2 regions of the Variovorax sp. GW821-FHT10D07 genome follow, and region 2 is predicted to be linked to the other one. Evidence: riboswitches for the same ligand, from Rfam matches in the RefSeq annotation. Region 2 holds a riboswitch; the other holds the start of a gene.

Region 1 (6,807 bases), on a different contig from region 2:
GCCGTAGCGCTCGGGGTCGTGCACGTGATAGGCGAAGACGGTCGCTCCCTTGGCCTGCGCATGGGCGTCGGACAGCAGGTGCACGAAGTCGTGGCCGTAGTAGATGTTGTCGCCCAGCACCAGCGCGCTCGGCGAATTGCCGACGAACTTGTCGCCGATGATGAAGGCCTGCGCCAGCCCGTCGGGACTGGGCTGCACGGCGTACTGCAGGTTCAGGCCCCACTGGCTGCCGTCGCCCAGCAGTTGCTGGAAGCGCGGCGTGTCCTGCGGCGTGCTGATGACGAGGATGTCGCGCATGCCGCCGAGCATCAGCGTGCTCAGCGGGTAGTAGATCATGGGCTTGTCGTACACCGGCAGCAGCTGCTTGCTGATCGCGAGCGTGGCTGGATGCAGCCGCGTGCCCGAGCCGCCGGCCAGGATGATGCCTTTGCGCTGCGTCGTCTGGATGGTCATCGTTGGTGTCTCTTCTCTTCGGGTGTCGTGTTCGGCACGGATGCCGGACTCAGAGGATCTCGCGCAGCATGCGCGCGACGCCGTTCTGCCACGGCGGCAGCACCAGCCCGAAGGCGGCCTGCAGCTTCGAGGTGTCGAGGCGCGAGTTGTGCGGCCGGGTGGCCGGCGTGGGAAAGGCGCTGGTCGGCACGGCCTCGACCTGCTGCGGCCCGGCCTTGAGCTCGACACCGGCCTGTTGCGCGAGTTCGAGCACGTAGCGCGCGTAACCGTACCAGGTGGTCTCGCCGCCCGCGATCGCGTGATAGAGCCCGGCCTTGGACGGGTCCTGCAGGGTGGCGCGGATGGCATGGGCCGTGATGTCGGCCAGCAGCTCGGCACCGGTGGGTGCGCCGAACTGGTCGTCGATGACGGTCAGCTTGTCGCGCTCCCTGGCCAGCCGCAGCATGGTCTTGGCGAAGTTGCCGCCGCGCGCTGCATAGACCCAGCTGGTGCGAAAAATCAGGTGCTTCGTGCAGTGCTGCGCCACCAGTTGCTCGCCTTCGAGCTTGGTGCGGCCGTAGACGCTCAGCGGCCCGGTCGCATCGTCTTCCTTCCAGGGCGTGCTGCCGCTGCCGTCGAAGACATAGTCGGTCGAGTAGTGGACCATCAGCGCGCCGATCTCCTGCGCGGCCTGCGCCACCACGCCGGGCGAGGTGGCGTTGAGCTTGCGCGCGAACTCGGGCTCGCTCTCGGCCTTGTCGACGGCGGTATGGGCGGCGGCATTGACGACCACGTCGGGGCGCACCTGCCGCACGGTGTCGGCCAGCTGTTCGGGCCGGCTGAAGTCGGCGTGGAAGTCGGTGCTGTCGAAATCGAGCGCGACCAGCTCGCCCAGCGGTGCGAGGCTGCGCTGCAGTTCCCAGCCGACCTGTCCGCCCTTGCCCAGCAGCAGCAGCTTCATGCGGAAGCCTTCGCGTCGTACTGCTTCTCGACCCAGGCCCGGTAGGCGCCGCTTTGCACGTTGCGCACCCAGTCGCCGTTGGCGAGGTACCACTCGACCGTCTTGCGGATGCCGGTGTCGAAGGTCTCGGCCGGCTTCCAGCCGAGCTCGCGCTCGAGCTTGCGCGCGTCGATGGCATAGCGGCGGTCATGGCCGGGGCGGTCGGTGACGTAGCTGATCTGCTCGGCATAGCCCTTGCCGTCGGCGCGCGGACGCAGCCCGTCGAGCAGCGCGCACACGGTCTTCACGATCTCGATGTTCGGCTTCTCGTTCCAGCCGCCCACGTTGTAGGTCTCGCCGAGCCGGCCCGCTTCGAGCACGCGGCGGATCGCGCTGCAGTGGTCCTTGACGTAGAGCCAGTCGCGCACCTGCATGCCGTCGCCATACACGGGCAGAGGCTTGCCGGCCAGCGCGTTGACGATCATCAGCGGGATCAGCTTCTCGGGGAAATGGAAGGGGCCGTAGTTGTTCGAGCAGTTGGTGGTGAGCACCGGCAGGCCGTAGGTGTGGTGCCAGGCGCGCACGAGGTGGTCGCTGGCGGCCTTGCTGGCCGAGTACGGGCTGTTGGGCTCGTACTTGTTCTCCTCGGTGAAGGCCGGGTCGGCCTTCGAGAGCGAGCCGTAGACCTCGTCGGTCGACACGTGCAGGAAGCGGAAGGCCGCCTTCTGGTCGGCCGGCAGCGCGTTCCAGTGGCCGCGCACCGACTCGAGCAGCCGGAAGGTGCCGAGCACATTGGTCTGCACGAAATCCTCGGGGCCGTGGATCGAGCGATCCACGTGCGACTCGGCCGCGAAATTGACCACCGCGCGCGGTTTGTGCTCGGCCAGCAGGCGGTCGAGCAGCGCGCTGTCGCCGATGTCGCCCTGCACGAAGACATGGCGCGGATTGCCCTTGAGCGAGGCCAGGGTCTCGAGATTGCCGGCGTAGGTGAGCTTGTCGAGGTTCACGACCGGTTCGTCGCCTTGCGCGATCCAGTCGAGGACGAAATTGGCGCCGATGAAGCCGGCGCCGCCGGTAACCAGGATCATGGAGTCCCCTGTGCTGTGTGATTGCTGAGTCACGTGGTCGAAAGCCCGAAGCCGCGCGGGCGCGGCCGGGCGTGGATTATCCCACCCGTGCGCAAGGCCGAATCCGGGGTTGGCCGGTGCCCGCGGCCCGCCTACAATCGCCACCCATTGCAGGAGAGCGGGCCGCATGCATCGCGCAGGCAGCCCCACCGAAGGCGCAAACTCCCATAAACGCTCAGGTCGGCTCCACGCTTCCCGCGGGGCCTGTACTGCAACCACTGAAACGCCGTCTGGAGAGCCAGCACATCGCCCATCGCGGCCGTGCTGCGCCGAAGGAGCAAGTCCGCTGCAAGGTGCAGCGGATGAAACTCTCAGGTACCGAGGACAGGGGGAGCGGCAATTGGACGGCCGTCCGGTTGCGCGCTATCTATTCAGTAGCACGACCTTCACGCCGTTCAAGCGCTTCGACCTCGAAAGGTACTTGAAATGCGCGTGATCGTATTGGGCGCCGGCCTGCTCGGCGTGACCTCGGCCTACTACCTCCAGCAACTCGGCCACGACGTGACCGTGATCGACCGGCAGGCCACCCCGGCCGCCGAAACCAGCTTCGCCAACGGCGGCCAGATCTCGGTGAGCCATGCCGAGCCCTGGGCCAATCCCAGCGCGCCGCTCAAGGTGCTGCAGTGGCTGGGCAAGGAAGACGCCCCGCTGCTGTTCCGCATCCGCGCCGACATGCGCCAGTGGCTCTGGGGCCTGCAGTTCCTGCGCGAATGCACGCCCGCGCGCACACGCCACAACATCGAGCAGATCGTGCGGCTGGGCACCTACAGCCGCGACACGCTGCAGCAGCTGCGCCGCGATACCGGCATCCGCTACGACGAGCGCACGCAGGGCATCCTGCACTTCTACACGACGCAAAAGGAGTTCGACGGCGCTCTCGCGCCTGCCGAGCAGATGCGCGCGCTGGGCTGCGAGCGCCAGGTGATCTCGGCCGACGAGGCCGTGAAGCTCGAGCCCGCGCTGGCCCACATCCGGCCGCAACTGGCCGGCGCCACCTACACGGCCGAGGACGAATCGGGCGACGCCAACCGCTTCGCGCGCGAACTCGCGCGGCTCGCGGCCGAGGCCGGCGTGAAGTTCCTGATGAGCCACACCGTCACCGCGCTGCGCGAGGTGGGCGGCGCGATCGACCACGTCGAGGTCACCGACGCCGAGGGCCGCTTCCAGCGCATCCGCGGCGATGCCTTCGTGATGGCGATGGGTTCGCTGAGCCCGCTGCTGGCGGCACCGCTGGGCATCCGGCTGCCGATCTATCCGGCCAAGGGCTATTCGGTCACGCTGCCGGTCAAGGACGCGAGCAAGGCCTACCAGGTCTCGCTGACCGACGACGAATACAAGCTGGTGTTCTCGCGCTACACCTCGGAATCGGGCGACCGCATGCGCATCGCCGGCACGGCCGAGCTCAACGGCTACGACCGCGACCTCAACCGCGTGCGCTGCGAAGCCATCGTGCGCCGCGTCGAGCAGTTGTTCCCCGGCGCCGGCGACACCGCGCAAGCCCAGTTCTGGACCGGCCTGCGCCCGGCCACGCCGAGCAACGTGCCGCTGATCGGCCGCACGAAACTCGCGAACCTCTACCTCAACACCGGCCACGGCACGCTCGGCTGGACCCATGCCTGCGGCTCGGGCAAGTCGATCGCGCGCATCGTGAGCGGTCTGGCGCCGGAGGTGGATTTCGCGTTCACGGGGCTGCCCCGGCCCGTAGCGGGCGTGGCGCGGCCCGCGCTGGGCTGAGCTTCCGAAAGAAGGCGGACGCTCAGTCGTCCGCCGTGAACACCGTCAGCACACCCGTGTAGCCATACACGTGGTGCCGCGCGATCTCGCCCGCGGCGAAGAAACCGACCAGCGGCACGTCGCCCAGCGCGTGGCGCACGATCTGCAGCTCGGCGCCCGGTGCGCCGAAATGCGGGCCGCCGCGGCCCGAGCAGCTCACGTAGACGGCGCCGGCGATGCGGCGCGCGGGATGCGGCGCCGCCTCGGCCTCGCCGGCGGCGACGGCGCGCGCGGTGGCCAGGGTCTGTTCCTCGGGCTCGAGTTCCTCGCGGATCTCGGCGCAGATGCGCATCAGGTCGGCGCGCGCAGCCTGGGCGTTGCGGCGGCAGAAGCTCAGGCGCATGCCGGCCTCGGCCACGTCGGCGATCGCGATGCCGCGGCGCGTGGGGTCGAGGCCGATGATGTGGCGCACCAGCACGTCGGCGCCGAGGTCGCCCGTGCGGCGGATGCCGTCGCTGCCGGCATCGACCAGGCCCACCAGGGTGGCGCGCACGGCCTCGATGGCTTCCTGCGGCCGCTCGAGCGAGACCTGCAGGTCGGCCAGCAGCACGTCGAGCGCGGGCTCGCCGTCGAGCTGCAGCACCAGGTTGCCGTCGGCCTCGGTGATCTCGCGCTCGCGCGCGCTGCCCGAGCGCAATGGCTGGCAGCCCTGCGTGACGCGCGACACCAGCCGCACGCCCTCGCCGAACACCACGCCCGACAGGCCGCCCGAGAACACGCCGCCGGCCGCACCCTGGCCGCGGATGTTGCCGTTGCCGCCGACCGCGAACTGCAGCGCGCCGCCGCGGCCCGAGGAGAGGCCGCCGAACAGGTAGCCGGTGTCGGTGCGCCCGGCCATCTCGCCGATGAGCTCGGTCAGGTCGGGGGTGGCGGGGTCGGCATGCACCAGCGCCGTGTGAGCCTCGAAGCCGCTCATCTCGGAACTCGCCAGCGGCGCCACGCCCGAGAACACGCGGTACTGGTCGCTCGGCAACGCGCAGAGCATCAGGCTCAGGCCGGGCTCGTCAAAGTACTCGGCATTGTTGGCCGACACGCCGACGCCCACGGTGCCGGCCCAGTCGGTCACCTCGGGCAGCTCGGCGCTCAGGTGGTCGAGGATCTCCTGCGCGTCGACCGCATAGTGGTCGGTGATGTAGAGCAGCCCGAGGGTGGGTGCCGAGGCGTAGTCGGGCAACGCCATCTGCGCGCGCAGCTGGGCCAGCACGAGGCCGGCCGCCATGCGCCATTGCGGATGGGTGGCGTGACCGGAGGGAAACAACTTCATCGTGCCAACCTGCTTCGTTCGATGGTCAAGACAAGGCGGCTCAGCGTCGGCCGCCCGTTCGCTTGCGGGCCGCGGGCGCCGCGGCCGGCTTCTTCGCCGCCGGTCGCTTGGCGGCCGTCGAGGCCTTGCGGGGGGTGGACTTGCGCGAGGCGCTCGCGGTTCCCATGGCCTTGCCGACGGCGTCGGCCAGCGGCTGGGTCACGGCCGGCATCTTGAGCTGAGCCGCGTCCTGCAGCGCGGTGCTCGCGATCTGCTGGAACTGCTCGGTCAGCGAGCCCCACCACTTGAGCGGGTCGACCGCGCCGCCGGCGGCATCGCCCGTGGCGGATTTGGCCGAGGCCTTGGCGGCCGGCCTGGCCTTGCGGCGCGGCGGCGGAGCCTCTTCCTCTTCTTCCTCCTCCTCGTCGAGTTCCTCTTCGTCCTCGAACTCGACCTCGGGTTCGGGCGCCGCGGCCGGCGCGGCTGCCGGCGCCGGGCTGACCGCCGCGGCCGCCGCATTCGCCTGCCGCGTGAACACGCCCGCGAGGTCCTCCATGCGCACGTTCATGCCGCGCAAGGTGGACAGCGTCATCTTCTGAACCTCCAGCGCCTGGATCGTGGCCTTGAGCGCGTGGCCGTTCTGCTCGAGCCAGTACTGCACCGTCTTGAGTTCCTGGATGCGCTTGTCGACCTCCTCCACGCTCATGGTGGGCGCCACCCAGCTCGCCAGGCTCGGGATGCCGGGCACGGAACCGGCGCCGCTCGCACCGGCCGCGAGGTTCTTGAGGAAGTCGAAGCCGGGTACGAACTGGCTGAAATCGAAGGGTTGGCTGGCTTTGTTCATGCGGCAGGTCTCCGGTCTGGCGGGTGTTGTGCTGCCAGCTTACTCCAAGGCAGGGCCCGCCCCGCCCCGGATCAGAGCTCGTCGCGCGTCTTGGCGAAGACCTTCCAGAAGCTCGCGTCCTGCGAGCTCGCGAAGTTGATGCGCATCAGCGTGGTGGGCGGCCGGCGCGCATGGAACAGCGAGCCCGGCGCCAGCAGGTAGCCCTGGTCGAGCATGCGCTGGGTCAGCATGTCGGTGTCGACGCCGGTGTCGACCCAGCCGAACAGCCCCGCGGGCTCGGACGCGAAGGTGCAGCCGTGCGCCAGCACCAGCTTGGCGGCACGCGCGCGGGCGCCCTCGAGGCGGATGCGCACGCGCTCGGCATGGCGGCGCAGTTGGCCCTGGTCGATGCACCACGAGAGCGCCCGCTCGAACAGCGCGGGCGAGGTCAGCGTGGCCAGCAGCTTGG
Region 2 (6,807 bases):
TATCCAGGTCGCGCCCGGGAGGCCGACCGCCACCCGCTGGCCGGCCAGCGGCTGCCCGACTTCGACCTCGTCACGCGCGACGGCCGCTCGGTGCGCGTCGCCGAGCTGCTGCGCGAGCGGCGCTTCCTGCTGCTCGATCTCGAGGGCAATTCGCGGCAGTTCGAATCGCTGGACTTGCAGGGCCTGCCCGTGACCCTGGTGCCGGCCCGCGTGGCGCGCGTGCCGCCCGCCATGCGCGGCGTGCAGGCGATGCTGGTGCGGCCCGATGCCTATGTGGCCTGGGCGAGCGCGGACGTGGCGCGCGCCGCCGAGGTCGAGACCGAACTCTGGCGCTGGATGAAGAGGTGATGTGATGAAGAACGACCACAGGCCACTGCTGATCGCGGGCGGCTGGGTGCTGAGCATGGACCCGGCCATCGGCGAGCTGCGCCGTGGCGACGTGCTGATCGAGGGCGAGCGCATCGTCGCGATCGCGCCGAGCATCGATGCTCCCGATGCTGAACGGATCGAGGCCGACCGCATGATCGTGCTGCCCGGCTTCGTCGACACGCATCGCCACACCTGGCAGAGCTGCGTGCGGCATCGCTATGCCGACATCGATTCGCAGATCTACTTCGCCGAGATGCTGGGCGCCAAGGGCGCGGCCTATCGGCCCGAGGACGTCTACACCGGCACCTTGCTGGGCGCGGTCGCGGCGCTCGACAGCGGCATCACCACGATGCTCGACTGGTCGCACGTGCAGAACAGCCCCGAGCATTCCGACGCGGCGATCGCGGCGCTGCGCGACGCCGGTATCCGCGGCGTGTTCGCGCACGGCTGGCCACTGGTCGACGGCGCCTCGTGGATGTTCGGCAGCGAGCGCGGCCATCCGCAGGACATCCGGCGGCTGCGCGAGCGCTACTTCTCGAGCGACAACCAGCTGCTCACGCTCGCGATGGCCGCGCGCGGCCCCGAGATGGCGCAGCGCGAGACCTGGCTCGGCGACCTGCGGCTGGCGCGCGAACTCGGCATCCGCTCGAGCATCCACATGGGCGCCTACGCGCGCAACGCCGCCGTGCGCGGCATCGCGCAAATGCACGAGGCCGGCGTGCTCGGCGACGACCTGACCTTCGTGCACTGCTGCTGCTCGCACCACGACGAGTTCTCGATGATGGCCGACGCCGGGGTCAGCGCCTCGCTCGGCGTGCACTGCGAACTCAATGCGCAGGGCATGGGCGACATCCCGTTCGACCGGCTGCTGGCCGTGGGCATCCGGCCCAGCCTCAGCGGCGACACCGAGACCAAGTGCGCGGGCGACATGTTCACGCAGATGCGCCATGCCCTGGCCTATTACCGCTCGTGGATGGGCGGGGGCCATTCGAAGACGAAGAACGCCCCGGCGACGCTGGGCCTGCGCGACGTGCTCGGTTTCGCCACCCTGGCCGGCGCGCAGGCGAACGGACTCGCGCACAAGGTGGGCTCGCTCACGCCGGGCAAGCAGGCCGACGTGGTGCTGATCCGCGCCGACGACCTGAACCTGGCGCCGGTCTCGGACGCGGTCGGCGCGGTGGTGCTGGCGGCCCATCCGGGCAATGTCGACAGCGTGTTCGTCGCGGGCCGGCCGGTGAAGCGCGACGGCCGGCTGCTCGATGTGGACCTCGATCGGCTGCGGCAGCGCGCGGCGGATTCGCAGGCTTATGTGCTGGGGCTGGCATGAGCGCCGCGCTCGATCCCCAGCTCGCGACGATCGTCGCGGCCATGCGCGCCCACGGGGCCCCACCACCGTTCTCGGGCACGCCCGCCGAGGCGCGCGAACGCATGCGCCGCGCGGTGATGGCGGCGCGCGAGCGCACGACGCTGCCGGTCGTGGCTTCCACCGAGGACCGCGTCGCCGAACACCAGGGCCTGCGCGTGCCGGTGCGGGTCTACCGGCCCGTCTCGGCCGAGGCCGTGCTGCCGACCGTGGTGTTCCTGCACGGCGGCGGCTTCGTGCTCGGCAGCGTCGAGCTGATGGACGACATCGCGCGCAAGCTCTGCCGCGACGTCGAGGCCGTGGTGGTCTCGGTGGACTACAGGCTGGCGCCCGAGCACCCGTTCCCGGCCGCGCACGACGATGCACTGGCCGCGACCCGCTGGGCGCTGGACCATGCGGAAATGCTCGGCGGCGATCCGTCCCGGGTCGCCCTGGCCGGCGAAAGCGCGGGCGCCAACCTCGCCGCCTGCGCCGCGCTGGCGCTGCGCGGCCATGCACAGCCGCTGGCGGCCCAGCTGCTGGTGGTGCCGGGCCTGGACATGGCGCGCGACGTGGCCGCGATCGAGGCCCGCGGCATCGACTATCCGATGCTCGCGCCCGCCGACTTGCGCGAGATCGCCCGGCTCTGCATGGGCGCCTCGGCCCACCGCGCCACCGAGGTGCCGCCCTCGCCGCTGCGCGCGGCGGAGCTCGCGGGCCTGCCGCCGACCCTGATCGCCGTCGCCGGCCATGACCCGCTGCGCGAGGAAGGCCTGGCCTACGCGCACCGGCTCGAGGCGGCCGGCGTGCCGACCCGGCTGCTGGCCTTCGACGACATGTTCCACCCCTTCTTCGGCTTCTTCGCCCACTCGGCCGCCGCCGGCCGGGCCCACGACGCCATCTGCCGGGCGCTGTCGGACCGGCTGCGCGGCCGCGGCTGAAGCGGCCCGCAATCCACTACACTCGCCGGGGTCAGGAGAGAGCCCCGCACGGGGCCGCCGAAGGCGCAGGGAACCCCCGAACGCTCAGGCAAAAGGACTGACACAGCGCCGGCCTTCGCGGGACGGCGTTTCCTTGCTGGAGAGAGGCCGGTGCCGCAGGCGCCCGGTCCACCGAAGGAGCAAACCCCGATCGTGGGGCGAATCTCTCAGGTAAAGCGGACAGCAGGGGTGGCCCCATGGCGCGAGCCATGGCATTCGATTGCTGCCCCCAGGAGTGCCCCGTGGCTGCTTCCGCCCCCGAATCCGAACTGCTCAAGACCCCGCTGTACGCGCTGCACCTGGAACTCGGCGCCCGCATGGTGCCCTTCGCCGGCTACTCGATGCCGGTCCAGTACCCGGCCGGCCTGATGGCCGAGCACAGGCACACGCGCGAGGCCGCGGGCCTGTTCGACATCTCCCACATGGGCCAGCTGCGCCTGTCCGGCCCCGATGCCGCGGCCGCCTTCGAGACCCTGATGCCGGTCGACGTGATCGACCTGCCCGCGGGCAAGCAGCGCTACGGCCTGCTGCTCGACGACCAGGGCGGCATCCTCGACGACCTGATGTTCTTCAACGAAGGCAACGGCTCGCTGTTCGTGATCGTCAACGGCGCCTGCAAGGTGGCCGACATCGCCCACATCCAGCAGAAGATCGGCCAGCGCTGCCAGGTGCAGCCGCTGCCCGAGCAGGCGCTGCTCGCGCTGCAGGGCCCGCAGGCCGCGGCCACGCTGGCGCGGCTGTCGCCCGGCATCGAGCGCTTCGTGTTCATGACCGGCGGCGCCGTGCAGATCGGCGGCATCGAAGCCTTCGTCACGCGCAGCGGCTACACCGGCGAGGACGGCTTCGAGATCTCGGTCGCCGCGAAGGAGGCCGACGCGCTGGCGCGGCTGCTGCTGGCCCAGCCCGAGGTCAAGCCCATCGGCCTGGGCGCGCGCAACTCGCTGCGGCTCGAGGCCGGCCTGTGCCTCTACGGCAGCGACATCGACACCGGCACCACGCCGGTCGAGGCTTCGCTCAACTGGGCGATCCAGAAGGTGCGCCGCACGGGCGGCGCGCGCGCGGGCGGCTTCCCCGGCGCCGAGAAGATTCTGGCGCAGCTCGTGGCCGCCACCGGCGCGGCCGGCCATCTCGACCACGACACGCTGAAGCGCCGCCGCGTTGGCCTGGTCGCGCTCGAGCGCATCCCGGTGCGCGACGGCACGCCGCTGCAGTCCTTCGAGGGCCAGGACATCGGCCAGGTCACCAGCGGCCTGCTGGGCCCGACGGCCGACCGGCCGGTCGCCATGGGCTACGTGGCCACCGCCTTCGCCGAGCCCGGCACCCGGGTGCAGGCCATCGTGCGCGGCAAGCCGGTGCCGATGGAGGTCTCGACCCTGCCCTTCGTGCAGACGCGCTACTACCGCGGCTGACGACCGGACATCCGGCGGACCGCCGTCGCGGCTAACCTACGCCCCGGCATCGGCCACTTTTTATCCACGAGGAGTTTTTCAACATGAGCATCAAGTACACCAAGGACCACGAATGGGTGCAGGCCGAGGGCGGCAACGCCACGGTCGGCATCACCGTCCATGCGCAGGACGCGCTGGGCGACGTGGTCTTCGTCGACCTGCCCGAGGTCGGCAAGAGCTTCGCCCAGGGCGAGGTCGCCGGCGTCGTCGAATCGGTGAAGGCCGCGGCCGACGTGTTCATGCCCGTCTCGGGCGAGATCACCGAAGTCAACGAAGCCCTGCGCGCCGATCCCTCGCTCGCCAACAGCGCGCCGCTGGCCGAAGGCTGGTTCTTCAAGGTCAAGCTGTCCGAACCGGCGCAGCTCGACGCGCTGATGGACGAAACCGCCTACGGCAAGTTCGCCGAGGAATCCTGAGCTCCTGAAACCGGATGGCCGGACGCGAAGGCTCGCGTCCGGAAGTCCGCTCCCCCTTCTCTTCCCCCGCCCGCCATGCCCACCCCCGCCGCCCTGCCCACCCTGCAAGAACTCGAGAACGCCGAGGAATTCATCGCCCGCCACATCGGCATCGATGCCGACGACGAGGCGCGCATGCTGCCCGTGATCGGGTCGGCCACGCGCGCCGAACTCATCGATGGCATCGTGCCCGCGGCGATCCGGCGCAGCAAGCCGATGCGGCTGCCGGCACCGGCCACCGAGGCCGACGCGCTGGCCGAGCTCAAGGCGATCGCGTCGAAGAACAAGGTGTTCCGCAACTTCATCGGGCAGGGCTACTACGGCACCCACACGCCGGGCGTGATCCTGCGCAACGTCCTCGAGAACCCGGCCTGGTACACGGCCTACACGCCCTACCAGGCCGAGATCTCGCAGGGCCGCATGGAGGCGCTGGTCAACTTCCAGACCATGGTCTGCGACCTCACGGGCATGGCGATCGCCAATGCCTCGATGCTCGACGAGGCCACAGCGGCCGCCGAGGCGATGACGCTGGCCAAGCGCAGCGTGAAGAGCAAGAGCAACGTGTTCCTGGTCTCGGGCGACTGCCATCCGCAGACCATCGAAGTGGTGAAGACGCGCGCCGCGCCGCTGGGCATCGAGGTCAAGGTCAGCACCGCTTCCGAAACCCTGCCGCACCTGATGGCCAGCGGCGAATTCTTCGGCGTGCTGGCGCAGTACCCGGCCACCACCGGCCACGTGCACGACCTGCGCCCGCTCGCGGGCCACGCCCACCAGTACGGCGCGGCCTTCTGCGTCGCGGCCGACCTGCTGGCGCTGACCCTGCTCACGCCGCCCGGCGAATGGGATGCCGACATCGTCTGCGGCACCACCCAGCGCTTCGGCATGCCGCTGTGCAACGGCGGCCCGCACGCGGCCTACCTGGCCTGCCGCGACGACTTCAAGCGCTCGCTGCCGGGCCGCCTGGTCGGCGTGAGCGTCGACACCCATGGCCGCCCCGCCTACCGCCTCGCGCTGCAGACGCGCGAGCAGCACATCCGGCGCGAGAAGGCGACCTCGAACATCTGCACCGCGCAGGTGCTGCCCGCGGTGGTCGCGAGCATGTACGCGGTCTACCACGGCCCCGACGGCCTCACGCGCATCGCGCAGCGCGTGGCCGCGCTCACCGCCATCCTCGCGCGCGGCCTGGCCCAGATGGGCCGCGAGCCGGTCAACGAGACCGCCTTCGATTCGCTGACCATCCGCACCGGCGACGACACCGCGAAGATCCTCGAGCGCGCGCAGGCCGCCAACGTGAACCTGCGCCAGCGGCTGCAGCAGCACCTGGGCATCTCGCTCGACGAGACCAGCACGCGCGCCGACGTCGAGACCCTGTGGGCGCTGTTCGTGCCCGCCGGCACGCCGATGCCGCGCTTCGAGGAGCTGGCCGCCAACACCGCGCCGCGCATTCCGCAGGCGCTGCGCCGCGCGAGCGCTTTCCTTTCGCACCCGGTGTTCAACACCCACAAGAGCGAGACCGCGATGCTGCGCTACATCCGCAGCCTGTCGGACAAGGACCTCGCGCTCGACCGCAGCATGATCCCGCTGGGCAGCTGCACCATGAAGCTCAACGCGACCAGCGAGATGATCCCGATCACCTGGCCCGAGTTCGCGAACATCCATCCCTTCGCGCCGGCCGAGCAGCTGCAGGGCTATGCCCAGCTCGACGCCCAGCTGCGCGCCTGGCTCTGCGAGGCCACCGGCTACGCGGGCATCAGCCTGCAACCCAATGCCGGCTCGCAGGGCGAGTACGCGGGCCTGCTGGCGATCCGCGCCTTCCACGAGGCCAAGGGCGAGGGTCACCGCAACATCTGCCTGATTCCCTCGTCGGCGCACGGCACCAATCCCGCGAGCGCGCAGATGGTGGGCCTGCAGGTGGTGGTGACGGCCTGCGACGCGCAGGGCAACGTGGACCTCGACGACCTCAAGCGCGCCTGCGAGAAGCACGGCAAGAACCTGGCCGCGGTGATGATCACCTACCCGAGCACGCACGGCGTGTTCGAGACCCGCGTGAAGGAGCTGTGCGAGCTGGTCCACGCGCACGGCGGCCGCGTGTATGTGGACGGCGCCAACATGAACGCGCTGGTGGGCGTGGCCGCGCCGGGCGAGTTCGGCGGCGACGTGAGCCACCTGAACCTGCACAAGACCTTCTGCATCCCGCATGGCGGCGGCGGCCC

What was found. A riboswitch is a leader RNA that binds a small molecule or an ion and turns the genes downstream of it on or off. The one in region 2 is predicted to bind glycine.
Region 1: it holds a riboswitch for glycine, as region 2 does, so the genes downstream of both, AC07PU_RS29235 (D-amino acid dehydrogenase) here and gcvT (glycine cleavage system aminomethyltransferase GcvT) in region 2, are expected to answer to the same signal.

Annotation. Positions count from the first base shown of each region.
Region 1 is NZ_JBWKMZ010000012.1:11,257-18,063, reverse strand. It holds gene rfbA (glucose-1-phosphate thymidylyltransferase RfbA) at 1-453, opposite strand, end outside; gene rfbD (dTDP-4-dehydrorhamnose reductase) at 503-1,393, opposite strand; gene rfbB (dTDP-glucose 4,6-dehydratase) at 1,390-2,460, opposite strand; glycine riboswitch at 2,720-2,837, shown strand; gene AC07PU_RS29235 (D-amino acid dehydrogenase) at 2,926-4,233, shown strand; gene AC07PU_RS29230 (FIST signal transduction protein) at 4,256-5,536, opposite strand; gene AC07PU_RS29225 (PhaM family polyhydroxyalkanoate granule multifunctional regulatory protein) at 5,577-6,359, opposite strand; gene AC07PU_RS29220 (aminotransferase-like domain-containing protein) at 6,431-6,807, opposite strand, start outside.
Region 2 is NZ_JBWKMZ010000003.1:92,003-98,809, reverse strand. It holds gene AC07PU_RS10890 (FAD-dependent monooxygenase) at 1-348, shown strand, start outside; gene AC07PU_RS10885 (amidohydrolase family protein) at 353-1,696, shown strand; gene AC07PU_RS10880 (alpha/beta hydrolase) at 1,693-2,652, shown strand; glycine riboswitch at 2,675-2,758, shown strand; glycine riboswitch at 2,779-2,885, shown strand; gene gcvT (glycine cleavage system aminomethyltransferase GcvT) at 2,901-4,100, shown strand; gene gcvH (glycine cleavage system protein GcvH) at 4,184-4,555, shown strand; gene gcvP (aminomethyl-transferring glycine dehydrogenase) at 4,631-6,807, shown strand, end outside.